Regions from separate parts of the Mesorhizobium sp. CA5 genome, predicted to be linked through region 2. Evidence: riboswitches for the same ligand, from Rfam matches in the RefSeq annotation. Region 2 holds a riboswitch; the other holds the start of a gene.
The links. Region 2 has a riboswitch for S-adenosylmethionine ahead of metX (homoserine O-acetyltransferase MetX). Riboswitches for the same ligand answer to the same signal wherever they lie in the genome.
Positions count from the first base shown of each region.

Region 1: another riboswitch for S-adenosylmethionine. It lies ahead of LB529_RS19060 (O-succinylhomoserine sulfhydrylase); the one in region 2 lies ahead of metX (homoserine O-acetyltransferase MetX).

Region 1 covers NZ_JAIUHJ010000014.1:83,092-97,849, reverse strand. The annotation lists gene chvE (multiple monosaccharide ABC transporter substrate-binding protein) at 1-454, shown strand, start outside; gene mmsA (multiple monosaccharide ABC transporter ATP-binding protein) at 642-2,174, shown strand; gene mmsB (multiple monosaccharide ABC transporter permease) at 2,171-3,466, shown strand; gene araD1 (AraD1 family protein) at 3,670-4,665, shown strand; gene LB529_RS19065 (2'-deoxycytidine 5'-triphosphate deaminase) at 4,907-6,001, opposite strand; SAM riboswitch at 6,118-6,195, shown strand; gene LB529_RS19060 (O-succinylhomoserine sulfhydrylase) at 6,252-7,442, shown strand; gene LB529_RS19055 (ceramide glucosyltransferase) at 7,525-8,670, opposite strand; gene apaG (Co2+/Mg2+ efflux protein ApaG) at 9,015-9,407, shown strand; gene LB529_RS19045 (Hsp33 family molecular chaperone) at 9,610-10,638, opposite strand; gene argF (ornithine carbamoyltransferase) at 10,763-11,674, opposite strand; gene LB529_RS19035 (aspartate aminotransferase family protein) at 11,691-12,890, opposite strand; gene LB529_RS19030 (GcrA family cell cycle regulator) at 13,248-13,766, shown strand; gene LB529_RS19025 (magnesium and cobalt transport protein CorA) at 13,894-14,758, opposite strand, start outside.
Region 2 covers NZ_JAIUHJ010000010.1:89,782-104,539, forward strand. The annotation lists gene LB529_RS15130 (prephenate/arogenate dehydrogenase family protein) at 1-24, opposite strand, end outside; gene hisC (histidinol-phosphate transaminase) at 30-1,133, opposite strand; SAM riboswitch at 1,279-1,356, shown strand; gene metX (homoserine O-acetyltransferase MetX) at 1,453-2,622, shown strand; gene metW (methionine biosynthesis protein MetW) at 2,702-3,316, shown strand; gene LB529_RS15150 (glycosyltransferase) at 3,377-4,363, shown strand; partial or broken gene LB529_RS15155 (DUF1330 domain-containing protein) at 4,365-4,565, opposite strand; gene LB529_RS15160 (glycosyltransferase family 2 protein) at 4,805-5,734, shown strand; gene LB529_RS15165 (DUF1194 domain-containing protein) at 5,749-6,549, opposite strand; gene LB529_RS15170 (ABC transporter ATP-binding protein/permease) at 6,603-8,432, opposite strand; gene LB529_RS15175 (class I SAM-dependent methyltransferase) at 8,547-9,323, opposite strand; gene gloB (hydroxyacylglutathione hydrolase) at 9,458-10,225, shown strand; gene LB529_RS15185 (cupin domain-containing protein) at 10,279-10,725, shown strand; gene LB529_RS15190 (lysoplasmalogenase family protein) at 10,802-11,473, opposite strand; gene LB529_RS15195 (DMT family transporter) at 11,470-12,357, opposite strand; gene LB529_RS15200 (DUF3108 domain-containing protein) at 12,390-13,181, opposite strand; gene rpmB (50S ribosomal protein L28) at 13,438-13,734, shown strand; gene LB529_RS15210 (queuosine precursor transporter) at 13,849-14,529, shown strand; gene LB529_RS15215 (hypothetical protein) at 14,559-14,758, shown strand, end outside.

The sequences.
Region 1 (14,758 bases), on a different contig from region 2:
GCGTTGGCTTGCCGCCACCGCCCAGGCGCGCATGGACAACCTGCTCTCGGCCAACTACTCGGACGGCAGCCGCGTCGACGGCGTTCTGTCTCCCTATGACGGCCTGTCGCGCGGCATCACCGCCTCGCTGCGCGCCGTCGGCTACGGCACGGAAGCCCAGCCTTGGCCGATCGTGACCGGCCAGGACGCCGAGACCGCCTCGGTCAAGCTGATCATCTCGGGCGAGCAGTACTCGACCGTGTTCAAGGACACCCGCGAGCTGGCCAAGGCCACCGTGCAGCTGGTCGACAAGGTGCTCTCCGGCGGCAAGCCGGACGGCCTCGACACCAAGACCTACAACAACGACGTCAAGGTCGTTCCCTCGATCCTGTTGACGCCGCATGAGGTCGACAAGTCGAACTACAAGGAACTGGTCGTCGACTCCGGCTACATCAAGGCTGAAGAGCTGAAGTAATCCGGTCTCAAAGGAAGGGGTCCTGCGCGACTGCAGGGCCCCTTTTCGTTCGCAAGCGACCCCGGTATTGTTTTTGCCGGCTACCGCAGCGCCATATGCCGCCAAGGCATGAGCGAAACTGTGGCATGTTGATTTCGCGCAAGACGCTTTCCGCGAGTGGAAGGCCTGCGCCAGGGAGCAGATCCTGATGGCCTCGACGATTTTGGAGATGCGCGACATCACCAAGACGTTCCCCGGCGTGAAGGCGTTGTCGAACGTCAATCTCAGCGTCGAGGAAGGTGAGATCCACGCCGTCGTCGGCGAGAACGGCGCCGGCAAGTCGACACTGATGAAGGTGCTGTCGGGCGTCTATCCATCCGGCACCTATGAGGGCCAGATCATCTTCCGCGGCCAGGAATGCAATTTCAAAGGCATTCACGACAGCGAGCATATCGGCATCGTCATCATCCACCAGGAGCTTGCCCTGGTGCCGATGCTGTCGATCACGGAAAACATCTTCCTTGGCAACGAGCACGCCACCTACGGCGTCATCGACTGGGACGCCAACGAGACGCGTACCGGCGCCCTTCTCAAGAAGGTCGGGCTCAAGGAAGACCCCAAGACGCTCATCACCAATATCGGCGTCGGCAAGCAGCAGCTGGTCGAGATCGCCAAGGCGCTGAGCAAGGAAGTGAAGCTCCTTATCCTCGACGAGCCGACGGCCTCGCTCAGCGAGAAGGACAGCCAGGCGCTGCTCGACCTTCTGCTCGAGTTCAAGCGCCAGGGCATGACCTCGATCCTGATCTCGCACAAGCTCAACGAGGTGAACCGCGTCGCCGACAAGGTGACGGTGATCCGCGACGGGCGCACCATCGAGACCTTGCCGAGGAAGGACATCTCGGAAGACCGCATCATCACCTCGATGGTCGGCCGCTCGCTCGACGACCGCTACCCGCCGCGCGAGCCGAAGATCGGCGACGTCATCTTCGAGGTAAAGGACTGGTCGGTTTACCACCCGATCCATGCCGAGCGGCAGGTGATCAAGAACATCAACCTCAATGTGCGCAAGGGCGAGGTTGTCGGTATCGCCGGGCTGATGGGCGCCGGCCGGACCGAATTCGCGATGAGCCTTTTCGGACGCTCCTACGGCCGGCACATCACCGGAGAGGTGTCGCTGCACGGCAAGCCTATCGACCTCTCATCGGTGAGCAAGGCGGTGGCGAGCGGCATCGCCTATGTCACCGAAGACCGCAAGACCTACGGCCTCAACCTCATCGACCACATCAAGCACAACGTGACTTTGGCCAACCTCTCCGGCGTTTCCAGCCGCGGCGTCATCGACGACATGCGCGAGATGAGCGTCGCCAATGACTACCGCAAGAAGACCAACATCCGCGCCTCCAGCGTCTACCAGCTGACCGGCAACCTCTCGGGCGGCAACCAGCAGAAAGTCGTGCTGTCGAAATGGCTGTTCGCCGATCCGGAGGTTTTGATCCTCGACGAGCCGACCCGCGGCATTGACGTCGGCGCGAAGTACGAAATCTATACGATCATCGCGCGCCTTGCCGCCGAGGGCAAAGCGATCATCGTCATCTCGTCGGAAATGCCCGAACTGCTCGGTATCTCCGACCGTATCTATGTGATGAACGAAGGGCGTATAGTCGGCGAAATGGCTGCAAGCGACGCAAGCCAGGAAAAAATCATGCGCGCCATCGTTCGCGGAGAAGGAAAAGCATCATGAGCACAGAAAGCGCTCCCGCGCCGCAAAGCGGGCTCGCCGAGGACGTCAAGCAGCAGGGTCCGCGCGTCGCCGTCTCGGCGCTGACGACGAACCTGCGCGAATACGGCCTGATCATCGCGCTGATCGTCATCATGCTGTTCTTCCAGTACACGACGTCGGGAACGCTGTTCAAACCGGTGAACCTCAGCAATCTGGTGCAGCAGAACTCGTTCATCATCGTGATGGCGCTTGGCATGCTGTTGGTGATCGTCGCTGGCTATATCGACCTCAGCGTCGGATCGGTCGCCGGCTTCATCGGCGCGCTGGCGGCGATGATGATGGTGATCTGGCCGCTTGGGATGTTCTCGAATCCGCTGGTGGTCTCGATCGTGTGCCTGATCGTCGGGGCGCTCATCGGCGCTGCGCAAGGCTACTGGATCGCCTATCACAAGATACCGAGCTTCATCGTGACGTTGGCGGGCATGCTGATCTTCCGCGGCATCTGCCAGGCGCTGCTCGGCGGTGGCTCCTCGGTCGGTCCGCTGCCGGACAGCTTCAAGGCGCTGAGTTCCGGCTTCATTCCGGACGTGATCGGCCCGCTGACGCTGATCCCGCCGACGGTCAATGCCGCCGGCAAGACGATCGTCGGCAGCGGACTGACGCTGCACATGACGACGGTCGTGCTCGGTCTCATCGCGGTGCTCGCCTACGCCTATTTCGGCTTCAGGACGCGGCGCAAGCGCGAGCGTCACGGCTATGAGGCGGAGCCCTTCCCGCTGTTCGTCGTCAAGACGCTGGTCGGCAGCGCGCTGGCGCTGTTCCTGGTCTTCCAGTTCGCCAGCTATAGGGGCCTGCCGGTCGTGCTGCTGGTGATGGGCGTGCTGATCTCGCTGTTCGTCTTCGTCACCAAGCGCATGACCATCGGCCGCCGCATCTACGCCATGGGCGGCAACGCCAAGGCCGCGCAGCTTTCGGGCATCAACACCGAAAGGCTGACCCTGCTGGTCTTCATCAACATGGGCGTGCTCTCGGCACTGGGCGGCCTGATCATCGCGGCGCGCCTCGGCCAGGCCGTGCCGGCTGCCGGTCTCGGCAGCGAGCTCGACGTCATCGCGGCCGTCTTCATCGGCGGCGCCTCGGCAATGGGCGGCGTCGGACAGGTGATCGGCGCCGTCGTCGGCGGCTTCATCATGGGCGTGATGAACAACGGCATGTCGATCATGGGCGTCAATGTCGACTGGCAGCAGGTGGTGAAAGGCCTGGTGCTGCTCGGCGCCGTCATCTTCGACGTCTACAACAAGAACAAGGCCTGAAGACCTGAAGCGGACTTAAGGAGGCATACGGGTTTCAGATCGCGAAGCTGCCGGCAACCCGTCGGCGTCAAGAAGTCCAGGCAAGGACCGGGCTCGCGAGCGCAATCCGGACGAAGAATTTCAACCGTGGCACGGATTTCTCCGCGCCGCGCCGGTCAAGGTTTGCCCGCGGGCAGCCAGGCAAGATGAGAGAGGGTTCAAACATGCTGATCTCCCAGATCCTCGACGACGCCGAGACGATCCGCGTCGTCGCCCGCAATGGCGGCGGCAAGACCAGGGTCATCAACGGCGCGCGCAGCGTCTATTCGCTGGCGATGGAGGCCGCGCGGACAGGCACGGGCCTCGAGGCATTGATCGAGCGCAAGGGCTATGGCGAGACGGTCGATCTCGATGCCGCCTATAAGAGGGGCAGGCTGGTCTCGCCGATCAACCATCCGGACCCGGCGCATCTGCACCTCACCGGCACGGGGCTGACGCATCTCGGTTCCGCGGCGACGCGCGATTCCATGCACAAGAAGCTCAGCGAGGGCGGCGAGGCGGAACTCACCGATTCCATGAAGATGTTCCGCATGGGCCTCGAAGGCGGCAAGCCGGCCAATGGACAGGTCGGCGTGCAGCCGGAATGGTTCTACAAGGGCAACGGCACGATGGCGGTGGCCCCCGGCGCGCCGCTGATGTCGCCGGCCTTCGCGCAGGATGGCGGCGAGGAGCCGGAGATCGCCGGCATCTATGTCATCGGCGATGACGGCGCGCCGTTCCGCGTCGGCTTCACGCTGTCGAACGAGTTCTCCGACCACGTCACCGAACGGGTGAACTATCTGTTCCTCGCCCATTCCAAGCTGCGCAACGCTTCGTTTGGCCCCGAAATCCTGATCGGCGAGCTGCCGGCCGACATCCGTGGCGCATCGCGCATCTGGCGCGACGGCAAGCTGCTCTGGGAAAAGCCGTTCCTGTCGGGCGAAGCGAACATGTCGCACACCATCGCCAATCTCGAGCACCACCATTTCAAATATTCGGCCTTCCGCCAGCCGGGCGACGTGCATGTGCATATGTTCGGCACCGCGACGCTCTCCTTCGCCGATGGCATCAGGACCGAGGCCGGCGATATGTTCGAGATCGAGGCGCCGGATTTCGGCCTGCCGCTGCGCAATCCGCTGGAGATCGAGAAGCCGGTCAAGGTGGCGGTGAAGGCGCTGTAGGAATGGCCAGAGGGGTGTTTCGCAGCCGTCTTCCTTCGTCATTCTAGGTGTTTGATCCCAGGCTTTGATGGGGCAGCCTTCGGCGGCTATTCTGGACTGCCGCATTCCACGGCCAATGTCATGGCATGGATTCTAGGGTCTGCGCGCGTCGCTTCGCTCCTTGCTCCGCCCTAGAATGACGAAGGATAGGGCGGCATCCGTTTGTGCCCTCTGTCCTTCCGGACATCTCCCCACTTGGACCTCACCGCGCTGCCCGAAAATGCTTGGAGAGCTTCAGGCCCTGCGCCTGATAGTTCGAGCCGAGTTCGGTGCCGTAAAGCGCCTGCGGGCGTTTCAGCATATGCTCGTAGACGAGACGGCCGACGATCTGGCCGTGGTCGAGGATAAAAGGCACCTCGTGGCTGCGCACTTCAAGCACCGCGCGGCTGCCGCTGCCGCCGGCGGCGGAGTGGCCGAAGCCCGGATCGAAGAAGCCGGCATAGTGGACGCGGAACTCGCCGACCAGCGGATCGAAGGGTGTCATCTCGGCGGCATAGAGCGGCGGCACGTGCACGGCTTCTCGGCTGACCAAGATATAGAATTCGTCCGGATCGAGCACCAGTTCGCCGGCGCCGCTCTTGTAGATCGGCTCCCAGAAATCGACGACATCCTGGGCGGCGCGCTTGTCGACGTCGACCAGTCCGGTGTGGTGCTTGCCGCGGTAGCCGACAAGGCCGTCTTTGTCGCCGTCGAGATCGATGGAGAGCGCGATGCCGCCGCCTGAAATATTGGGCGGCTCGGTGGCGACCAGCATCTCGGCGCGGTGAAGTTCGCGCAGCTCATTCTCCGAGAGCACCGCGTTGCCGGTGCGGAAGCGGATCTGCGACAGCCGCGAGCCGGCGCGCACGACGATCGGGAAGGTGCGCGGGCTGACCTCGAGATAGAGCGGCCCGCGGTAGCCGGCGGCAATCTTGTCGAACTCATGGCCGCGATCGGTCATGACGCGCGTGAATATGTCGAGACGGCCGGTCGAGCTCTTCGGATTGGCCGAGGCGGATACATTCGCCGGCAGCGCCAGGCTCTCGAGCAGCGGCACGATATAGACGCAGCCGGTTTCCAGCACCGCGCCCTCGGCAAGGCTGATCTCGTGCAGCTTCAGCCGCTCGAGCTTGTCGACGACCCGATGATCCGGACCCGGCAGGAACGAGGCACGCACGCGAAACGCCTTGTCGCCGAGCCTTAGATCGAGGCTGGCCGGCTGGATCTGGTCGGCGTCCAGCGCGCGCGGCGACTTCAGCGCCTTCGCCTCGAACAGCGCTGCGATGTCCTGATCCGGAAGAATGCCTGTTTGCCGCAAAGGCTGGCTCCGTTCACAAGGCCGGGCGAGGATCTAAGCAGGCTCTTGCCGCCCGGCTGGTACAAACCTCTTAATGAAGCCGGCAATTGACGCAAGCGCGGCGCGGGTCTAAAGGGTCGTTATCCCGTGGTGATTTGGCCGGTCGGCTTGCAGCCACGTTAAACAAGTCGCTAAAGGACCGTCGAGCCGCAAGGCTATATGGACCGGTTGCGACTTCGCGGCCGGTTTTTTTGTGTCTGAAAGCAGGGCTATGAGCACCAAGAAGCGCAACTTGAAACCTCAGACGGCACTCGTGCATGGCGGAACGCTGCGTTCCGGTTTCGGCGAGACATCCGAGGCGATGTATCTCACCCAAGGCTATGTCTACGAGACGGCGCAAGCGGCGGAAGCCCGCTTCAAGGGCGAAGAGCCGGGCTTCATCTATTCGCGCTACGCTAACCCGACCGTCGACATGTTCGAAAAGCGCATGTGCGCGCTCGAAGGCGCCGAGGATGCCCGCGCCACCGCTTCCGGCATGGCTGCAGTAACCGCCGCGCTGCTCTGCAGCGCCAAGGCCGGAGATCATATCGTGGCGGCACGCGCCCTGTTCGGCTCCTGCCGCTGGGTGGTCGAGACGCTGGCGCCGCGCTACGGCATCGAGGCGACGCTGGTCGACGGCACCGACATCGCCAATTGGGAAAAGGCGACAAGGCCGAACACCAAGCTGTTCTTCCTGGAAAGCCCGACCAACCCGACGCTGGAGGTGGTCGATATCGCGGCCGTCGCCAGGCTCGCCAATTCGATCGGCGCCAGGCTGATCGTCGACAATGTCTTCGCCACGCCGCTGCAGCAGAAGCCTCTGCTGCTCGGCGCCCATATCGTCGTCTATTCGGCGACCAAGCACATAGACGGCCAGGGCCGCTGCCTGGGCGGCGTCATCCTGTCTGACAAGAAGTGGATCGACGAGAACCTTCACGACTATTTCCGCCACACCGGCCCGAGCCTGTCGCCCTTCAACGCCTGGACGCTGCTCAAAGGCCTGGAGACGCTGCCGCTGCGCGTGCGCCAGCAGACGGAGAGCGCCGGCAAGATCGCCGATTTCCTGGCCGAGCGGCCGGAGATCGCCCGCGTCATCTATCCGGGCCGCGCCGATCATCCGCAAGCGGATATCGTCAAGAAGCAGATGTCGGGAGGCTCGACGCTGATCTGCCTCGACGTCAAAGGCGGCAAGCAGGCGGCCTTTGCCTTCCAGAACGCGCTCGACATCGTGCTGATCTCGAACAATCTCGGTGACGCCAAGAGCCTGATCACCCATCCGGCGACGACGACGCACAAGAACCTGAGCGACGAGGCCCGCGCCGAGCTCGGCATCGGGCCAGGCACGCTGAGGCTCTCCGTTGGCCTGGAGGACAGCGACGATCTGCTGGAAGACGTGGAACAGGCGCTGAAGGCAGCAAAATAGAAGGCTGAGAACGCCGCGGCCCGAGCCTTCCAGAGCCGCAATTCCGGACGGAAAACCGTTTTCACACTTTCCTGGAATTGCTCTAGGCGAGCTCCTCCAGCTCGGTCATCGCCTTGGTGCGGATGGTCATGGCGTTGCCGCGCCATTCGACGGCGCCGCCGAACCAGGCGCGCGCCCAGATGGCCGGCAGCAGGGCATCGCGCACAATCATCGCGGTGACGCTGCGTGGCGACAGGTACCAGCCCTTTGCAAAGGCCAGCAGCCATTCCGGCAGGTAGGCGATCGCCAGCACGCCCAAGGTCGTCGTGGGCAGGCTGACGCCGGCGCTTGCCGCCGCAATCAGCGCCAGCAGCAGCGGCACCGCAGCGCCAGTCAGGATCTCCGGCGCGAAGAACAGCGGAAAGGTCACCCGGCGCAGCCGCGCCCAGCGCGTCTGGCGCGACCAGATCTCGGCGAAGCTGCGCAGTCCAAGCGGCTGCTCGAATGGCGAGGCGACGAGGTTGACGTTGAGCCCCAGGCCGTTGACCAGCTTGGTGGCCGCCGCGTCCTCGGCGATCTCGGCGGCCAAGGCCTGGATGCCGCCATTGGCATCGAGCATCGGCTTGTTCCACAGCATACTCTTGCCCTGGGCGAAGCCAAGGCCAAGCGCCTCGCCGGCATACTGCCAACGCGCCTGCAGCGTGTTGAGGAAGGCGCATTCGACTTCGGCCCAAAACCCGTCCGGCCGCGAGCCGATCGGCGTCGAGCAGACGAGGCCGGTATCCGGCCGCCATGCCGCCATCAGGTGCTGGACATAGTCTCTCGGCATCAGCACGTTGGAATCGGCGAGGATCACCCAATCGTGTCGCGCCGCCTGCCAGCCCTTGACGCAGTTGTTGAGCTTGGGATTGGCGCTGACGCGATCATCGCCGATCAGCAGCCGCGCAGGAATTTTGGGGTGGCGCGCGATCGCCGCATCGATCAGCTTGACCACCGGGTCTTCGGCATGCGCGACGCAGAAGATCAGCTCGTAGCGCGGCCAATCGAGCGAGAAGGCGCGCAGCAAGGTTTCCTGCGTGAACGGCTCGACGCCACGCGACGGCACGATGATGGAGACCGGCGGCCGCGCGCCGGGGGGCGGCGCGATGACATGCCGCTGCTTCAGCTGCGACGAGGCGAGCAGGATGCTGGCGAGATTGAAGGAAAGAAGCGCTGACGAAGCCAGGCCGGCTGCGATAGTCAGTTCCATCGAGATCTGGTCACTCCCGACAGAGAGTTTCACCGTTTCACGCAAACGGCGACCCACTCCATCTCCTTGTTTTCACGCGATTCCGGACGGAAGGCTACGGCGAAGGCGCCGAGCCTAACCGCTCGCGCTTTTCCTAGAATTGTTTTAGGCCGCACGCGGCCGTTTCAACTGTTTACAGAGCGTCCGAGTCGCCCGGCAGATTTGTGCACACCAACATTGTCATGTGTCACTTAAATGACATTGTTTTTCGGCACCTGCGCTTACAAGGCTGGCAGGATGGTCGGCGCTGCGTCTATCAAGAGCGGAGCGTGACATATTTTCCGCGGCGGCAACCGGAGTGGCCCATGTATCGCGCAGTGACGCGCAACATCGAAGTGCTGGTCAGGCCCTTCTATCTGGAGGACCGCTCCGATCCGTCCGAGAACCGCTATGTCTGGGGCTATCAGGTGACGATCGACAACCGCTCCGACGAGTTCGTGCAGCTTGTGTCGCGCTACTGGCACATCACCGACGGTCAGGGCCGGGTCGAGGAGGTGCGCGGCGCCGGCGTCGTCGGCGACCAGCCGGAACTCAATCCCGGCGACAGTTACCAGTACACCTCGGGCTGCCCGCTCTCGACGCCGTCAGGCATCATGGTCGGCCACTACACGATGCGCAACGGCCGCGGCGAGACGTTCGATATCGCCATTCCGGCTTTCTCGCTCGACATGCCAGGGACAAGGCGCACGGTGAATTAGCCGTCGGCGACAGCCTCTTTCTCCCCGCTTCACGGGGAGAAATGCCCGGCAGGACAATGAGGGGCGACGCCGGGCTTCTGAGATTTTCCTTGAGGCGGACGACCGCGTCGCCAGCGTGTCGCTATGATCGCCAACGTTGGCGCCGCCTCTCATCCGCCCTTCGGGCACCTTCTCCCCGTGGAACGGGGAGAAGGAAGAGGGCTCACTTCGCGAATTCAGCTGGGTCGAAGTCGTATTGGGTCGAGCAGAACTCGCAGGCGACATGGATGCCGCCCTCCTCGGTCGATTCCTTGATCTCCTCAGCCGAAAAGCCTTCGAGAATGCCGCGGATCTTGTCGCGCGAGCAGGAGCACTGGTCGGCGACAGGGACGCCGCGGAAAACGCGCACGCCGTGTTCGTGGAACAACCGGTAGAGCAACCGCTCGGCGCCCACCGTCGGGTCGATCAACTCGGTCGGCTCGATCGTGCCGAGCAGCGCCAGCAACTCCTGCCAGGAATTGTCGGCCGGCTGGTCCGCAACGTCACGCGGATCGCCGTCGCCGCCGGAAATATCGGGAACGCGCATGCGCTCCGGCGATCGCGGCAGGAATTGCGCCAGGATGCCGCCGGCGCGCCACTGCTCGCGCGCGCCGGCCGGGCCGGGCGTGACCAGCTTGGCGACCGACATCTTGATATCGGTCGGGATCTGCTCCGACTGCCGGAAATAGGTGCGCGCGGCATCCTCGAGCGAGGTGCCGTCGAGCTGGACGATGCCCTGGTAGCGCTGCGTATGCGCGCCCTGGTCGATGGTCAAGGCCAGGACGCCGTCGCCGAGCAGCGTCTGCTGCGAGGTCTCGCCGGCGGCGGTCAGCGCCTGCAGCCGGTCGGCATCGAAGCGCGCATAGGCGCGCAGCGCATGCGGCGTGGTGAAATCAGCCACCAGCATGTCGACCGGACCGTCGGTGCGGGTCTGCAGAATGAACTTCCCTTCGAACTTCAGCGAAGTGCCGAGCAGCACGGTGAGCACGCAGGCTTCCGCCAGCAGGCGGGCGACCGGCTCGGGGTAATCGTGGCGGCTCAGAATAGCGTCGAGCATCGGCCCGAGCTGCACGGTGCGGCCGCGCACATCGAGCGGCGCGACCTCGTAAGGCACGACATGATCGTCGCCGGCGAAGCCGAATTCACCGAGTTGGGGTTTATGCTCAGCCAAGGTCTGGGTTTCCAACATGACAATACTCCGGGGCGCAGCCATGCCGCCCGATGAGCCGCATGCGTCGAAGCGCGTTCGATTTACGTGATGGCCCGCAAATAGGCATCACATGTCCCCAGATCAAGTTGAGCCCGATCGGGCCGGAAGCGGTCAGGTCCAGCCCTTCTCACGCGCCCAGACACCAGGCCAGCACCGCCTTCTGGGCGTGCAGCCGGTTCTCGGCCTCGTCGAAGACCACCGAATGCGGGCCGTCGATCACCTCGTCAGTGACCTCCTCACCGCGATGCGCCGGCAGGCAGTGCATGAACAATGCATCGGGCTTGGCTTTCGCCATCAGCGCCGCATTGACCTGATAGGGCAGGAAGACGTTGTGGCCGCGGGCGCGATGCTCCTGGCCCATGGAGACCCAGCTGTCGGTGACGACGCAGTCGGCCTGGTCGACGGCTTCCTCGGCGGACCTGGAAAACCGAACCTTGCCGCCATTGGCTTTCGACCAGTCGACATATTTCTCGAAAGGCTCGCTGCCTTCCGGCACCGCAACATTGAGGTTGAAGCTAAACCGCGCCGAGGCCTCCAGGAGCGAATGCAGCACATTGTTGCCGTCGCCGGTCCAGGCGAAGGTCTTGCCGGACACCGGACCGCGATGCTCCTCAAAGGTCATGATGTCGGCCATGAGCTGGCAGGGATGCGTGTCGTCGGTCAGCCCGTTGATGACCGGAACGGTGGCGTTCTCGGTGAGCTCCAGCAGCCGGTCGTGCGAGGTGGTGCGGATCATGATGGCGTCGACATAGCGCGACAGCACCTTCGCCGTGTCGGCGATCGTCTCCGAACGGCCGAGCTGCATCTCGGTGCCGGTCAACATGATGGTCTCGCCGCCGAGCTGGCGCATGCCGACATCGAAGGACACGCGCGTGCGCGTCGACGGCTTGTCGAAGATCATGGCCAGCACCTTGCCATCGAGCGGTTTTGAACGCTCGCCCGCCTTGAGCCTGGTCTTTCGCGCCACCGCGTCATCCAGCATGATGCGCAGGTCGCCCGCGGAAACGGCGGACAGATCGGTGAAGTGGCGAACACTCATCGGCAGGTTCCAGAAATTATTTGGCGGCTTCGGCGGTAATCGCGTCGGTCAGGCGCCTGGCGCCGCCGCGAATACGCTCCAGCGCCTCGCCGATCTCCTCGTCGGTGACGGTGAGCGGCGGCAGGAGGCGGATGACGTTGTCGCCCGCCGGCACGGCAAGCAGGTGCTGGTCGCGCAGCGCCATGTTCACCTTGGCGTTGGGCATGGCGCATTTCAGGCCGAGCATAAGGCCGGTTCCCCTGATGCCCTCGATGACGTCGGGGAATTCATCGGCCACCGCCGCAAGGCCCTGCTTCAGAAGCAGCGCCTTGCGCTGCACGTCCTCGAGGAAGCCGTCGGCCAGCACCACGTCGAGCACGGCGTTGCCGACGGCCATCGCCAGCGGATTGCCGCCGAAGGTGGTGCCGTGCACGCCGGCCGTCATGCCGGTCGCCGCCTCGTCGGTGGCAAGGCAGGCACCCATCGGAAAGCCGCCGCCGATGCCCTTGGCGATCGCCATCAGATCGGGCGTGACGCCTGACCATTCATGCGCGAACAGCTTGCCGGTGCGACCGATGCCGCACTGGACCTCGTCGAAGATCAAAAGCAGGCGGTGCTTGTCGCAGAGTTGCCGCAGCCGCTTCAGCGATTGCGTCGGCACCGGGCGTATGCCGCCCTCGCCTTGCACCGGCTCGATCAGGATCGCCGCGGTCTCCGGCGTGATCGCCTTCTCAGCGGCGTCGATGTCGTCGAAAGCCACCTGGTCGAATCCCTCGACCTTCGGGCCGAAGCCTTCGAGGTATTTGTACTGGCCGCCGGCGGCGATCGTCGCCAGCGTGCGGCCGTGAAAGGCACCCTCGAAGGTGATGATGCGAAAACGCTCGGGATGGCCCTTGACGAATTGATAGCGCCTGGCCGTCTTGATGGCGCATTCCAGTGCCTCGGCACCGGAATTGGTGAAGAACACCTTGTCTGCAAAGGTCGCCTCAGCCAGCCGCTCGCCCAGCCGGCGCTGTTCCGGGATCTCATAGAGGTTGGAGACGTGCCACAGCTTGGCGGCCTGCTCGGTGAGCGCCGCGACCAGATGCGGATGGCCGTGGCCCAGCGAATTCACCGCGATGCCGCCGGCGAAGTCGAGATATCGCTCGCCCTTGTCGGTGACCAGCCAGGTCCCCTCCCCACGGTCGAACGCCAGGGGTGCGCGGGCAAAGGTCTCGTAAAGCGCCGAACCGCTCATTATATGCGTCTCCGGAACCGGAAATCAAAAAAGCCGCCAATGCGGCGGCCTTTGCGGCTTATCATGTTTTTCGGCCATGAAGTCAACGAAAACGTCACGCAGAAGCGCGTGGCAAGCCCCTGACGCCACGCCGGCTCATAAGTAGGCCGGCAAGTTGGGGAAAACCGAAAAAACCGAATCGTGTTGCCCTGGGGACTCTTGTCACCGAGTCAGCGCATAAGGTATTTGTAGTCGAGAAATAACTAGATTTCGTGCGGCGGACCTAATCACCCGGTATATGTGGTGTTGTTTGCCCGGCGAGAGCCGGGGGCGGGAAAGGATTCTGACTGCCGTACGCCTCAGCAGGAGCGCGGTCTCATGAACTGGACTGACGAGCGGGTCGAACTTCTCAGGAAATTGTGGTCGGAGGGTCTGAGCGCCAGCCAGATCGCCGCACAGCTCGGCGGGGTGAGCCGCAACGCCGTCATCGGCAAGGTGCATCGCCTGAAGCTGTCGGGCCGGGGCCGCGCAACGGCTGCTCCGGCGCGCCAGAAGAAGGCGACGCAAGGCGCCTCGATGCAGAAATCGGTGACCCGCGCCGCGAGTGCCACGCGTCACGTGACCACCACCATCGGCGCCACCGCGCTGCAGGTGCAGTTCGACGCCGAGCCGGTCGCGCGCCACTATATCCGGCCGGTCGAGAACGTGGTCGTGCCGATCTCGCGGCATCTGCAGCTCGTCGAGCTGACCGAACGCACCTGCAAATGGCCGAACGGCGATCCGCTGTCGGAAGACTTCAACTTCTGCGGCAACGACGCCGCCGAAACGGGGCCCTATTGCAAGTATCATTCCCGGGTGGCGTTCCAGCCGGCGGGCGAGCGGCGCAGGGCGCGCTGAGCGAATAGCGAATAGCGAATAGCGAATAGAACTAGATAGAGTTTCGCGAAAGGGCAACTTATTTCCCCTACTCGCTACTCCCTATTCGCTACTCGCCCCCTACTCCCTTACTGCCTTACTCCCCATTTCACAGCCATCCATTCTTCTTGAACCGCCAGTACAGGAACGCGCAGATGAGCGCGATCGCCACCAGGACGGCCGGATAGCCGTATTCCATCTTCAGTTCCGGCATGTCGGAGAAGTTCATGCCGTAGATGCCGGCGAAGGCCGTGGGCACCGCCAGGATGGCGGCCCATGAGGCGAGCTTCTTGGATATTGCGGTTTCCTGGCTCTGCCCGACCAGCAGACTGGCTTCGAAGGCGAAGGCCAGAACCTCGCGCAGGGAGTCGATCTTTTCCTGCACGGTGCGGATGTGGTCGGTCACGTCGCGAAACAGCGGATGCATGGCGGCATGTATCTGCGGCAGGTCGGCGCTGGTCAGCCGACGGCAGACCTCGACCAGCGGCAGCGCCGCATTGCGCAGCCGCAGCAGATCGCGGCGCAGCATGTAAAGCCGCTCGATATCGGAACCGGTCATCGGCTTCAGAAGCACCTTGTCCTCGATCGCCTCGACCTCGTCCTCGATCTGCTCCAGCACCGGCATGTAGTTGTCGACGATGAAGTCGAGGATAGCGTAGAGGACGAAATCCTCGCCTTTGGCGAGCGAATGCGGGCAGCTCTCCCAGTGCTGGCGCACGGCGGCGTAAGAGGTCGACGGGCCGTGCCGGACGCTGACAATATAGCCGGCGCCGACGAATAGATGCGTCTCGCCGAAAGTGACACGGCCGTCGATCAATTGCGCGGTGCGGGCAACGATGAAGAGGGCGTCGCCATATTGCTCGATCTTCGGGCGCGCATGCGGATGCTCGGCATCCTCGATCGCCAAATCATGCAAGTGGAATTGCGCCTGCACCCGGAGCAGCAGGTTGCGATCGGGCTCGAGCAGGCCGATC
Region 2 (14,758 bases):
TTTCTCGAACATCGGTGATGCCATGGTGTCTAGCTTTTCAGGAAGGTCTTCAGCGCATCGATGACGCCGCGATTGGCTTCCTCGGTGCCGACGCTCATGCGCAGCGCATTGGGGAAGCCGTAGCCGGTGACGCGGCGCAGGATGTAGCCGCGCGCGCTCAGATAGTCGTCCGCGGCCGCCGCCGAATGTTTCTCGCCGTCGGGGAAATGGATCAGCACGAAATTGCCGACGCTCGGCGTGACGCGCAGGCCGAGCCCGGTCAGCTCGGCGCTGAGCCAGGCCAGCCATTTCTCGTTATGCGCCACGCTGCGCTCGATATGGGCGCGGTCGCGGATCGCGGCGATGCCGGCCTCGATCGCCGTAGCGTTGACGTTGAAAGGGCCGCGAACGCGGTTGATCGCATCGACGATATGCGCCGGCCCGTACATCCAGCCGATACGCGCGCCGCCGAGCCCGAGCTTGGAGAAGGTGCGGGTCATCACCACGTTCTCGGAACTGCCGGCGAGCTCGATGCCGGCCTCGTAGTCGTTGCGCCGCACATATTCGGCATAGGCCGCGTCGAGCACCAGGAGCACGTTCTTCGGCAATGCTGCGTGCAGCCGGCGCACTTCCTGGAACGGCACATAGGTGCCCGTCGGATTGTTGGGATTGGCGAGGAACACGATCCGCGTCGCCGGCGTCACTGCGGCCAAAATCGCGTCGATATCGGCGCGCTCCTCGGTCTCCTTCACCGCCACCGGCTTGGCGCCCGCCGCCTGGATATAGATTTTGTAGACCATGAAGGCGTGCTCGGTGAACACGGCCTCGTCGCCCGGCGCGAGATAGGTCTGCGCCAGGAGCCCCAGGATCTCGTCGGAGCCGTTGGAGCAGATGATGTTGGCCGGGTTGAGGCCATGCACCTCGGCGATCGCCTTGCGCAGCCGGCGGGCAGAGCCGTCGGGATAGACATCGAGCTTCGCCGCCACTTCGCGCGCGGCCTCGATCGCTTTCGGCGAGGGCCCGAGCGGATTTTCGTTCGCCGACAGCTTGTAGACTTTCGCCACGCCGGCCGGCGCGGTGCTTTTTCCCGGTACATAGGCCTCGATGTCCATGATGCCCGCGCGGGGCGTCGGACGGGGCTGATCCTGCTTCATGTCACAAATCCGTCGAGAAGGCCTTCAAGGCCGCAGCGGAAATACAGGCCACGGGCTGGAATGTCGAGTGCCGCCGGCTGGCACCCGTATCCGGTCGCGAGGAGGCCACCCGTTGACGAAGCGCGGCGCTGGTCCTAGAAGGATTGCCAGACTCCGTGGTGATTTGGCCGGTCGGCTTGCAGCCACGTTAAACAACTCGCTAAAGGGCCGTTTGCAACCTGTAACCGGCTTTGCGACGGCAATGCCGGTTTTTTATTGTCCGCTGCCGGCCGGACACCGCGTCGGGACGAAACCGATGCGGGACAGGATGAGGACGGACATGGCCGCTCAGCGTGCTGCAAGAACCAACGACGAGGCCGACCATCCGTCGAGCCCGGTGCTGCGGTTCGGCCCCGACAAGCCGCTGAAGCTCGACGCCGGCACCTTTCTTGCGCCCTTCCAGATTGCCTACCAGACCTATGGCACGCTCAACGACGCGCGTTCCAATGCCATCCTCGTCTGCCATGCGCTGACCGGCGACCAGCATGTCGCCAACACCAATCCGGTGACCGGCAAGCCGGGCTGGTGGGAAGTGCTGATCGGGCCCGGCAGGATCATCGATACCAACCGTTTCTTCGTCATCTGCTCCAATGTCGTCGGCGGCTGCCTCGGCTCGACTGGTCCGGCCTCCACAAACCCGGCGACCGGCAAGCCCTACGGGCTCGACCTGCCGATCATCACCATACGCGACATGGTGCGCGCGCAGACGATGCTGGTCGATCATTTCGGCATCGAGAAGCTGTTTTGCGTCCTTGGCGGCTCGATGGGCGGCATGCAGGTTCTGGAATGGGCGGCGAGCCATTCGGAGCGCGTGTTCTGCGTCCTGCCCATCGCCACCGGCGCCCGCCATTCCTCGCAGAACATCGCCTTCCATGAAGTCGGCCGGCAGGCCGTCATGGCCGATCCCGACTGGCATGGCGGCAAATATCTCGATTTCGGCAAGCGGCCGGAAAAAGGGCTCGCCGTCGCGCGCATGGCCGCTCATATCACCTACCTTTCGGAAGCCGCGCTCCACCGCAAGTTCGGCCGCAATTTGCAGGACCGCGAGGCGCTGACCTTCGGCTTCGACGCCGATTTCCAGATCGAGAGCTATCTGCGCCATCAGGGCATGACCTTCGTCGACCGCTTCGACGCCAATTCCTACCTCTATCTGACCCGCGCGATGGACTATTTCGATCTTGCCGCCGATCACGGCGGGCGCCTCGCCGACGCCTTCGCCGGCACCAAGACGCGTTTTTGCCTGGTCTCCTTCACCAGCGACTGGCTGTTCCCGACCGAGGAGAGCCGATCGATCGTGCATGCCTTGAACGCGGCGGGCGCTTCCGTATCCTTCGTCGAGATCGAAACCGATCGCGGCCACGACGCCTTCCTGCTCGACGAGCCGGAACTGTTCGCGGCCATCAACGGCTTCATCGCCTCCGCCGCCCGCGCCAGGGGGCTCAGCCTATGACCCCGAACCGAAGGTCAGCGAACGCAAAAAGTCGCCGACTTTTCGGACCGGAATCATGCGCTATGCAGGAGGCGAAGCCATGAGCGTCAATCGCGCCCAGCGTGTCGACCTCGAGGTCGTCACCGATCTCATCCCGGCCAATTCGCGCGTCCTCGATGTCGGCTCGGGCGACGGACTGCTTCTGGAACTCCTGCAGGAGACCAAGCAGGTCGACGGTCGCGGGCTGGAACTGTCGCAGCGCGGCGTCAACGAATGCGTGGCGCGCGGCCTTTCCGTCGTCCAGGGCGATGCCGACAAGGACCTCGAATTCTATCCCGACAAGGGCTTCGACTTCGTCGTGCTCTCACAGACCCTGCAGGCGACCCGCAACCCGAAGCTGGTGCTCGACGAGCTGCTTCGTATCGGCAACCGCGCCATCGTCTCCTTCCCCAATTTCGGCCACTGGCGCGTGCGCTTCTCGCTGTTGGTCAAGGGCAGGATGCCGGTCACCAAGGACCTGCCCTACTCCTGGTACGACACGCCCAACATCCATTTCTGCACCATCCGCGACTTCGTCAATCTGTGCGAGGAACTCGGCGCGACCGTGGAGAAGGCAACCGCGCTCGACGCCAACGGCCAGAAGATCGGCCTTTCGATGCCCTGGTGGTTCTGGAATTTTTTTGGTCAGCAGGCGGTGTTTTTGCTGAGGCGATGACGGTAGCTTTGGTCGAACCTTGTGTTTTCTGCGATTACGAGATGGGTGCGAACGGTGGCAATGGAACATCCAACCTATTCGATTGTGATTGAAATGGAAAATGCCAGATCCGTCGACTGGGACGAGATCGGTTTGGGATTGAAGGCCCTGGCGCGCGAGATCGCCGCTGTTTCCGCAAAAGGCTTTGCGCGACCGAAGGTTATCATCTCGCATGCCGGGTCAGACGCCGACGCCTCGATCCTGCAAAGCCACATTAAGGCCGAAGCGCCGCAGTTGGGCGAAGCCGCCGAGATGATCTTCGCCGCCTGCCCAGGTGGCCGGTATTACGAGCTCAAGAACAATGGCGTGCGTTTAGCCGAAGGGAACGCAGTCATTTTCACGGATTCCGACACGGTTACCGAGCAGGGTTGGCTCGCAGCTATGCTGACGCCCTTTCGCGATAACGAAACCGTCTGCGTCAACGGTCATACCTATCTTTGGTACGATGATTTCTCTTCGCGAACCTTCGCCTTGATCTGGTTCTTCCCGATGGCCCGTGGAGACAAGAGATTTGCGGCGAAGCGAGCCATCAATGCCAACAATGTCGCCTTCCGGCGCGACTGGATTTCCAGTCATCCCTTTCCGGAACACAATGGTTTCAAGGTGTCTTGCACGCTGTTGATGCATCAGCTTTGGCGCGAGGGCCACAAAATCGTCAATGTCGACGCGCGCGCTTACCACTACCCGCCGCGCGGTTTGCGTTTCTTCTGTTGGCGCGCTCTGGTGACTGGCAGGGATGCCGATCGGAAGTTCGTCGCGCTTCATGCCCCTAATCGCGCCCGGCGGATCGCCAAATCGTTCTCTCGCTGGGGAACGATGTCGTGGCGCACAACACGTCGCGTGATCGCTCATGCGCCACAGGCTGGCATGCCTTTCTGGCAGATTCCGTTTTCGCTGGCGCTCGGCCTAGCATTCTACACCCTTGCCTTTCTCGGCCATTTCGGCCTGGCTGCCGGCATCGTTCGCGACCAGATCGAGACCTTGCCCGATTATACCGGGCACAGCTAATTTAGGCAGTGCGCACGCCGTCGGCCGTTAAACCAAGCACATCCGTAGCCTTGTGCGGATGCTCGACGCCGTCGACGAAGATCACGTCGGACTGCGAGCTCTGGGTGCGCAGCGAAAGGATCGCCTGATAGGCCGGTGAATTGTACCAGTCCCGCATATGCTGCCTGCCGGGGAATTCGATGACGATCAGGTGCCCGGGCCAAGGGCAAAACCGTCCGTTGGTTCCTGTTGGCGGGCCGCCTAATCAACAGGAAGGCCAGTTGTGTTGCCATCAGACCGCAATGTTGCGGAAAAACCGCTAATTTCGGCATTTCTCGGCCGGCCTGGCGTGACACAAAGGGGGGTTTTTTTGTAGCGTCGGCCGCAAATCAGAGGTGGGACACGAAGATAGCCATCGGACCCATCCGACAAACGCTAGATCCGACCGGTGGTGGCAGCCCGATGTCGAGCCAGGACGTTCCGCTGATCTCAGTGATCACGCCAACCCATAACCGTCGCAGCCAGGTCGTGCGCGCGGTGGAAAGCGTTCTGGCGCAGACACTTACCCGCTTCGAGCACATTGTGGTCGACGACGGTTCGACCGACGGGACGGCCGCTGCGCTCGCCGAAATCCGCGACCCGAGGCTGATTTATGTCGGCGCCAAATGGCGCGGCGCAAATGCCGCGCGCAATGCGGGCATCGAGCGCGCGCGGGCGCGGGTCGTGACGTTTCTCGATTCGGACGATGTCTACCTGCCCGACCGGCTGGAACGGACGCTGGCGCGCTTCGACCAGAACTCCTCGCTCGAAGTCCTCATCAGCTCGTTCGTATCGCTGAAAGGCGGCCGCAGCACCAAATGCATCAATCGCGACGCCTTCCTCGACAAGAGCACGCTGCAGCGCGCCCTGGTCTCGCAGACCATCTTCATTGCCGGCTCGGCGATCACCGCAAGGCGCGAGTCGCTGCTCGCGATCGGCGGCTATGACAGCGACATCACGCGCATGCAGGATCGCGAATTGCTGCTGCGCTTTGCCCAACGCGGCGGCGCCTTGCTGTCCGAGGACATCGACTGGAAGAAGTACAATTCGGAGAATTCGATCTCAGGCCGCCGCGATGGCTATGTCGAGGCCTATGCCAGTCTGATCGACAAGCATCCTTATATCGCCGACCGCTATCCCGACGTTCCGCCTTACATGATAGCGCGCCAGATCATCGCCGATATCCTCAAGGGCAGGTTGCCGCAGGCGTTTTCGGGCTATCATGCCAACCGGGCGTCCAAGTCGCTCGGCTACTCGCCCGCCGAACTCTTGCGCGGCTATGTCGTCGGCCGCCGCTGGCGGCGCGACTGCTATGATGAGTTCCGCGCCAAATACGGCGCCCGGGCGGTCTGAGAACCCCACGACGGCTATCTGTCGAGTTCCGGGAAATAAGGATCGGAAAACCGCTGCCGCAGGCGCTCGCCCAGCAGGCAATCGACCGGCATCGCATCCTCGACGTGGAAGGATCTGGCGTTGGTCAGGCCGCTGACTTCCTGGACCAGCTTGCGGCGGACGGCGGTCGAGAATTCGGACGCCGCGTAGATCGGCAGCACGAACGAACCGGCTCCTCCGGTCACGCAGTCGGCGTAGTAGCGGTCGAGACGGCCGACACTCGGCGACGGACTGATCAGTATAGGCAGGCCGTTGATGACGACACCGCTGGCAACGGCGGCGTCACGGGCTGCGGTGACGGGCAGCCCGGTATTGTTGGGCCCGTCTCCCGATATGTCGATGACGCGGCGTGGCGCCGAAAAGCCGGTTCTCTCCAGGAGCCCGGCGCCGAAGCCGAGGGCGCCCGAGATCGAGGTGCCGCGGAAGCTGCGGAACGGCCGCGTGGCGATCTTGTCGGCGAAGGCGTTGGCGCTGTCCTCGCCGTCGATGATCTGCCGGGCAATGGCCCCGTCCTCGCGCACGACGCCCGCCCATTCGAAATAGGCGAGCGCTATGCGGCCATTTGGACCCGCGCGTACGGCGTTGATGAAGTCGGGATGGCGTAGCGCTTCGACATAGCCGGCGCGCTGCAGGGCGAGTTCACGCTGGTCCATCGACTGCGAGATGTCGACGGCAAGCACAAGTTCCACGTCCACCGGCGCGCCTTTGCCCGGCATCGGCAATGGCGCCGCCTCGGCGCAGGCAAGGCACACAAGCAGGCCGAGCATCGCAAGCATGGCAGCCTCGAACGACCCGGCGGATTTTCCCGGCGATCGCGGCGAAAATAAAGCTATTTCTTCCCCTGGCGGGCAGCGATGGGTGGCGGCTCGATCGCGCCGGCGCGGACACGGGCCGGCTTCAAAGCCGGTGCGCCGGTATCCTTCACGATATTCAGCGCGCGCGGGAAGAACTGGGTGTTGTGCTGGCCCCGCCCGATATTGATGATTGCGGTTTCGGGCAGGCGCTTCTGCAGCATGGCCAGCACCCGCCGCAACGTCGGCCCGTCGAACGCATCCAGGGCTTCGTCGATGATTACCCATTTCGGCTTGCGCAAGGCGAGCCTGGCGAAAGCCAGCGCCCGTTGTTCGTCATCGCCGAGTTCGCGTTCCCATCGCCTGGGACGATCAAGGGTGGTTGCCAGTGGATCGAGGCCGACCTCGCCAAGCACCGCCGCGATCTCGGCATCGCTGGCCGGGGCCTTGCCGTTCGGATGATCGAGCACCTCGCGCAGCGTGCCGGCCGGGAAATAGGGCACGCGCGGCACGAAGATGGGGGTCTCGCCAGCCGGCAGGCCGATCCGGCCGCTTCCCCACGGCCACAGGCCGGCAAGGGCGCGGAAGAACAATGTCTTGCCGGCGCCCGGCTCGCCGGTGATCATGACGCGCTCGCCGGCGTGGATTTCGACATCCGTCTGGGCAAGCTTGGTGCAGCCTTCCGGCGAAGCCACCTGAAGCGTGTCGAAGGTCAGGCTGCCATTGGCGTTTTCGCCGAACTGGATGTGTTTTTCCGTGTCATGCAGCGCGTCGGTTTCGGTGAGCGCGATGCGGAAATCGGCCACGCGCATCAGCGTCGCGCGCCAGTCGGCGATACTGCCGATGTTGTTGATGAACCAGCGCAGGGATGAATGAACCTGGTTGAAGGCGCCGACCGCCATCATCAACCCGCCGAATGAGATGTCGCCCGAGAAATAGACCGGCGACGCCACCAGGATGGGCGCCACCACCGTTATCCAGCCATAGGTGTCGGTCACCCAGGCCAGGTTGATCTGAGCGGTGAAGATGCGCCGCATGGCGCCCAGCACCGTGCCGAGATCGAGCTCGAGCCGGCGTCTGGCGTCGGGCTCGCCATGATAGAGCGCGATCGCATCGACATTCTCGTTGACCCGCACCATGGAGGAGCGCAGCTCCGCCTCGCGGGTGTAGCGCTCGCTGTTGAGGCCGATTAGCGGACGCCCGACCAGCCAGCTCAGCCACGAGGCGATGCCGGCATAGAGGAACGCGGCCCAGACCATGTAGCCCGGTATCTCCAGCGAACGGCCGCCGACATGGAACACGAAGCCGGAAGACAGCTCCCACAGCACGCCGATAAAGGAGACAAGCAGAATGAACGACTGCAGCAGGCCGACGCCCAGATCCGTCGACAGATCCGACAAATGAGCGGCATCTTGCTGCATGCGCTGGTCGGGATTGACGCCGATGGCGCCGGCATTGGCAAGCCGGAAGGCCCGCGCCGGGCGCATCCATTGATCGATCAGGTCGAGCGTCAGCGCCTCGCGCAGCCTCAGACGGATCATCTGGTTGAGCCAGGTCTGGCCGATATTGAGCACCAGAAGACCTCCGGCGATCATCGCAAAGACCAGAAGCTGGTGTAGGAAGGCCGTCATGTCGCGCCGGGCCAGCGCATCGTAGAAAGGCTGGTTCCAGCGATTGAGCAGGACCTGTCCGACCGAGGTTGCGACGATGACCGCGACGATACCGACGGAGACCCAGGCAAGTTGCCTGCGCACCGGCGAGGATTTCAGCCCCAGCTTGATCGTCGCCACCTGGTCGGCGAGGCTGCTCGCCTCCACCGAGACAACGGGTTTCTGCGGCCCCGGCTTTTTATTGGTCTGGTCGTCCATGAAGGATATTCCTGGTTTCCGCTGCGGTCATGAATACCGCGCCGAGCGAGCATGCCTTAGCTCGGGCATGCCTCAGATAGGGTGACGATTGCCGCGCGATGCAAGGCGCGGCGATCACGAACGCGTCACTTGGCCAGGCGCGGCGTCAGCCGCACGCCGGCCAAGCCGCGTTGCGCCCTGCGGCGAGAAGACCGGCACGAAGACGCGGCGAGAGGCACGCTGCGCGACCGGCACACCCTGGTAGAGCCGCTTCTGCGCCTCGACGACGATGACGCCGGAAAAGATCGGCCAGAACCGCCGGCCGGCCTTCTCCAGCACATTGTGGAAGCGCATCATGAAACGCCGCGGCGACGGCGGGAAGAACAGCGCATCGCTCCATGTCGCCGGGGTGAAATTCGCCTCGCGCAGCAGCTCGGTCAACTGGCCGCGCGAGAACGGCCGGCCGTTGCCGAAGGGCGTGTGCTCGAACCGCGCCCAGACGCCGCGCCGGTTGGGCACGACGATGACCACACGCCCGGCCGGCGACAGCACGCGCCAGATCTCGTTCAGCGTCTCGCGCGGATTTTCGGCATGTTCGAGCGAATGCACCAAAAGCACGCGGTCGATGCAGGAATCGACCAGCGGCAGTTCCTCGTCGAAGACCAGCGCCGTCGCCGTCGGCCCCGACACCGGCCACACCACCGCGCCTTGCGTTGCCGGCATGAAGGCGAAGACGCGCTCGGCATCGGTGCCGAAGCGTTCCAGCCATGGCAGCGCATAGCCGAGGCCGACCAGCCGCTCATTGGGAACGGTCGCCCATACGGACGACAGCGCCATGGTGATCGAATGCTCGGCCAGGCGCCCGAGCGTGGTCGAATAGAAGGAACGCAGGTCGACGATATCCGAATGCATGCGCGCGACGGTAGCCGCGAAGGGGCCCAAGTTCAATAAAGGCGGAAAGTTCAACGAAGGCGCCGAGTTCAACAAACCCGGATGACATCGGCGGCCGGCCGCCCTATGTCTGCGACGACAAAGGGAGACATGCGATGCCGGTCGAAATCGAGCAGTTCATGTGCCGCACCGACAATTTCGGCGTGCTGGTTCACGATCCGAAAAGCGGACAGACGGCGATCATCGACGCGCCGCAAGAAGCGCCGATCCTGGCGGCGGTCAAGCGCACCGGCTGGACGCCGACATTGATCCTCACCACGCACCATCATGCTGATCATGTCGAAGCCAATCTGGCGCTGAAGGAACGCTTCAAATTGCGCATCGTCGGCCCGGAAGCGGAGAAGGCGAAGATCCCCGGCATCGACGAGACGGTCAGCCAAGGCTCGGTCGTGCTCCTTGGCGAGGAACGAATCGAGGTCATCGAGACGCCCGGCCATACCGCCGGCCACGTCTCCTACTATCTGCCGGCGTCGAAAGTGGCCTTCACCGCCGATACGCTGTTTGCGCTGGGTTGCGGCCGCCTGTTCGAATGCAAGCCGCCGGTCATGTATGACTCTTTGAAGAAGCTGGCGGCGCTGCCGGCGCAAACCGCCATCTATTGCGGCCACGAATACACCTTGGCAAATGCCCGTTTCGCGGTGACGGTCGACCCGACCAACTCGGCGCTGAAGCAGCGCGCGGCGAGGATCGAAGCGCTGCGCGCCGACGACAAGCCGACATTGCCGACGACCATCGGAGAGGAACTGTCGACCAACCCGTTCCTGCGTTGGCACGACCCGGCGATCCGCAAGCATCTCGGCATGGAGAAAGCCTCGGACGCCGAGGTGTTTGCCGAGATCCGCAAGCGCAAAGACAATTTTTAGTTCCACCGCATGTCGACCAAAAGGCTCGACGTTCGTCGCAGCAAAGGCCGCCAATGACCAGCGCCGCCGAGATTATCGCAACGCTAGGCCTCGAGCCGCATCCCGAGGGCGGCTGGTACGCCGAGACCTTTCGCGACGCCGCGGGCGGCCCGCGCGGTCATTCGACCGCGATCTACTTCCTGCTCGAGCACGGCCAGCTTTCGGCCTGGCACCGGGTGAAGGACGCGGCCGAGGTCTGGCATTTTTATGCCGGAGCGCCACTGGCGCTGTCGATGCATGAGGAAGGCGCAGGCGCCGTCATCGAGCAGGTGCTTGGCACGGCCCTTACCGCCGGCGAGCGGCCGCAGATCGTCGTGCCGGCCGGCTGGTGGCAGTCGGCGCGCAGCCTCGGCGAATGGACGCTGGTCGGCTGCACCGTGGCGCCCGGTTTCGATTTCGCCGCTTTCGAGCTGGCCGAGCCGGGCTGGCAGCCGGCTAGAGCAATTCCAGGAAAAGTGTGAGCGGTTTTCCGTCCGGAATTGCGTAAAAAACAAAGAGATAGGGCGTTTCGTCGTTTCCGTGAAACGGTGAAACGCACTAGGCGAGTAGAAATCCTAGCGTGATCGCCAACTGGGCGGCATAGTAAAGCACCCAGGCCGCATAGCGCATCCAGACGCGATGCAGCGAGATCGCCGCGAGCATGAAGCGCTCGGCCGCGAGCAGCCCGTCCGAGGCGATGAACAGCACCGCGCCGGCAATCACCCAGGGATGGTCCGTGGTGAGCGCCGAAATGCCCATGGCGAGGATCGCCGCGACATAGACGGCGACCGGCGCGCGCAGTTGGGGGCCGACGCGGCGCCAGAGCGCGGCAAGCATGACGATGCTGAATGCGGCCATGGCCAGGGCGATCGCGCCGCGCCAGGGTTCGGCGCTCAACAGGCCGAGCCCGCCGCCTGCCTGCGAAAACAGCGCGATATAGGCGATATGACCGGCGAGAAAGCTCGCCAGCCCGCCGAGAAAGGCCTTTTCGCCGTCGCGTGACAGAAAGGCGTCGCCGACGGCGCTGAGTGCCAGCGCCGCAACCAGCAGCAGCGGACCGCCCTGCATGGCGGCAAGCACGGCCAGCAAAGCCACGGCAAGCGTCTTTGCCGCCGTGCGCGTCCACTTCGGCGGCATGTCGAGCGCAAAGGCGTAGATCACGGCCGCAACGAACGAGAACAAAAGCGTCGCGTTGGCGTTGGCCTCGATGCCGCCGGAAAACGGCATCATGCGCTGACCTCCTTGGCCGCCGGCTTGCGCATCAGCAGCGACTTCGCCGCGAGCGCGGCGCCTCCGGTGATGAGCACGCAGGCCGCGAGGATGCGCAGCGACGGCTCGGCGACGCCAGCGGCGATCAGCACCAGCGTCGACAGAAGCGGCGCGGCGTAGCTCGCGGCGCCCAGCACCTGGATGTTGCCGCGCTTGACGCCGATATCCCAGGCATAGAAGGCCGCGCCCACCGGCATCAGGCCGAGCCCGATGACGGCCAGCCATTGTCCGAGGCTGTCCGGCAGCACCGTCTTCTCAAGCAGCAGATGGCAGGCAAGCGACAGTGCCGACGTCGCCGCGCAGAACCAGGTGACGATCGAGGTCGGCACCGACGGAAAGCGCCGCGACAAGAGCGAATAGGACGACCACAACAGCGCGCAGACGGCCGCCATCGCATAGCCGAAGGCGTAGCGCGCGTCGAAGGCCAGCCCGCCGCCCTTGGTGACGATCAGGAAGGTGCCGGCAAGGCCGAGCAGCGCGCCGACGACATGGTTCCAGGCAAGCCGCTCGCCCGGCATCAGCGCCGAGCCGAGCACGATCAGCAGCGGCCACAAATAGGCGATCAGGCTCGCCTCGACCGCCGGCGCATTGCGCAGCGCCGTGAAGTAGAAGAAATGATAACCGAACAGCCCGGCAATGCCGATCACCCAGACTTGGCGAGGGATCTTCCGGCCCCGGTCGGAAGCCGGCATCACCAGCCGCGCCACGAGCCCGACGCAGGTGCCGATGGCGAAGGTGATGGCCGACAACAGGAAGGGTGGCACCTGTCCGGAAGCGTTGGTGAGCAGCGCCAGCAGCGCCCACATGGCGACCGCCGAAAACCCGATCAGTGTTGCGCGCCCCATATTTCCCCCGCCGGCGCGCGGTGGCGCCTGTCCTAATTTACCGCCTCGAACCGTCTCGCGCTGATGGTCAGCGGACCAATCTGAGTCCCAACCGTGGCGCGGATCGGCGCATATATGCCGGATTGGCCGAGCGGTGCAAACGTCACCAGCATGCGGCTCTTGTTCTTCAGGAAATTCAATGCCTTGCGGCCCTTGCGATAGCCCGCCACCGGCTCGAAGCCCATTTTGCAGGTCACCGTGTCGCCCTTGTAGCCCGGCACCGAGATCGAACCCTTGGAGGCATAGGTCAAGGTCAGGTCGGCGCGCATCTCGCCATCATAGAACTTGACCGTGCGTCCGCAGACCTTGTCCAGGCTGTCGGCGTGGATGACGGTCGCGGCCATCGGATCGAGCACCGATTTCAGGTCGCTATCGCCCAGCGGCACCCAGCTCTTCGGATCGCGCTTCTTTGGCGCGGGAACGACTTGCGTGGAGGTGACAGCGCCGTTATTGAAGCGGATATCGACCATCGAGGCCTTCTTGCCGGACGTATAGTCGGCCCGGAATGCATGCGGCTGCATCTGCTTGCCGGAAATGGTGCCTTTCGAGGAAATCGTGCCTTTCGTGTCGTCGAACAACTTGCCGAGGCCGGCGGCCGAGACGGTGCCGTCAATGGCATAGTTGTCGCCTTGGTATCGGCTGGAGAAAGTCGCCCTGGCGATCGAAAGGCCGAGAAATGACACCGTATACTCGCCCTTGAACGACTGCGGCGGCGCGGCGGCGAAGCTCGTTGCCGGCACGGCAACGGCAAGCAGGGCGGCGAATGCATGAGAAGGACGGAGCATGGCGGCTGGCTGATCCCTGGCGGTTCGGCCGGAACGCAGCGGCTCCAGCCTGGCAGATCCCTTCGCGATGGGCTTATACTGTGAAATCCGGCCTTTATATGGAGCGTGCCTGACAGCGGGGCGCGTGCCGGAGCTTGACGCAGTGGTGAAATGCCACTATGGAACGCCAACTTTTCCAAAGGCCGCCTGACCGAGACCGCGCGCCGCCCGGCGCGGGCAGAATGGTTTGGCAGGCTTAGAACTGAGGTTAGACAAGATGTCCCGCACCTGCGAACTCACTGCCAAGGCAGTCCAGACTGGCAACAATGTGAGCCACGCCAACAACAAGACCAAGCGTCGCTTCCTGCCGAATCTGGTCAATGTGACGCTGATTTCCGAAGCGCTGAACCAGAATGTTCGCCTGCGCATTTCGGCCAACGCGCTGCGTTCGGTCGAGCACCGCGGCGGCCTCGACGCCTTCCTGGCCAAGGCCGACGTCAAGGAATTGTCGCAGCGCGCCCGTCTGCTCAAGAAGCAGATCGCCAAGAAGCTGGCCGAGCAGTCGGCCGCTTAAACCAGCAGCTTTCAGGCGGGGGACGACCGCCTCGAGCCCCGGCCAGACCGGTGCTCGAAACAGGAGCGAGCGTCGGCATGACGCTCGGCTGGTTCCATTACCCAGGATAAAAAAATGTATTTCCTGACGCGATATTTGCCCTTCGTGGCCGCCATGGCGCTTGTCGTCGTGGCGTCGAACATCCTCGTGCAGTTCCCGATGCAGGGCCAAGTCGGTGGCCTGTCGTTGGCGGACCTGCTGACCTGGGGCGCCTTCACCTATCCTTTCTCCTTCCTGGTCACCGATCTGGCCAACCGCCGCTACGGCCCGGCCGTGGCGCGCAAGGTGGTGTTCGTCGGCTTCATGACTGCGGTGACCTGCTCGATCCTGATTCCGCCGTTCCTGTTCCGTCATGGGCTGATCGAGTTCGAAACCGCCGCCGACCGGCTGGTGCGCATCGCAGCCGCCTCGGGAGCTGCCTTCCTCGCCGCGCAATTGCTGGACGTTACCGTCTTCAACCGGCTGCGCCGGCAGAGCTGGTGGCGCGCGCCGATCGTCGGCACGCTGGTCGGCTCCATCTTCGACACCGTCGTCTTCTTCGGCGTCGCCTTCTCCGCCGCCTTCGCTTTTGCCGGCCCCAACGACGGCTTCGCGCTGGAGACCGCGCCGCTGATGGGCGTGCTGCCGGTCGAGACGATGCGCTGGGTCTCCTGGGCGCTTGGCGACCTTTCGGTCAAGCTGATCATCGCCGTGGTGGCGCTAATCCCCTACCGGCTGCTCGCCGCGCGCTGGAGCCAACCGGCGGTCGCGTTCTAGGCCATGAACCCAGCAAGTGGAATCAGGCCGTGATCCCCTGGGTTCAGCTTGACTGCGCCCGCACGCCCGATGGCGGCCAAGAACTGCGCCTGAAGCGGCGCGGCGCTGAATTCTCGATCATGCTCGGCACCAATGAGCTGATGAACAGCCGCCTCAGCGGTTCCGAGGAAGCGCTGGCCAGGCTTTCCTGTCAGCGTATCGCCGGACGCGAGCGGCCAAGCATCCTTAT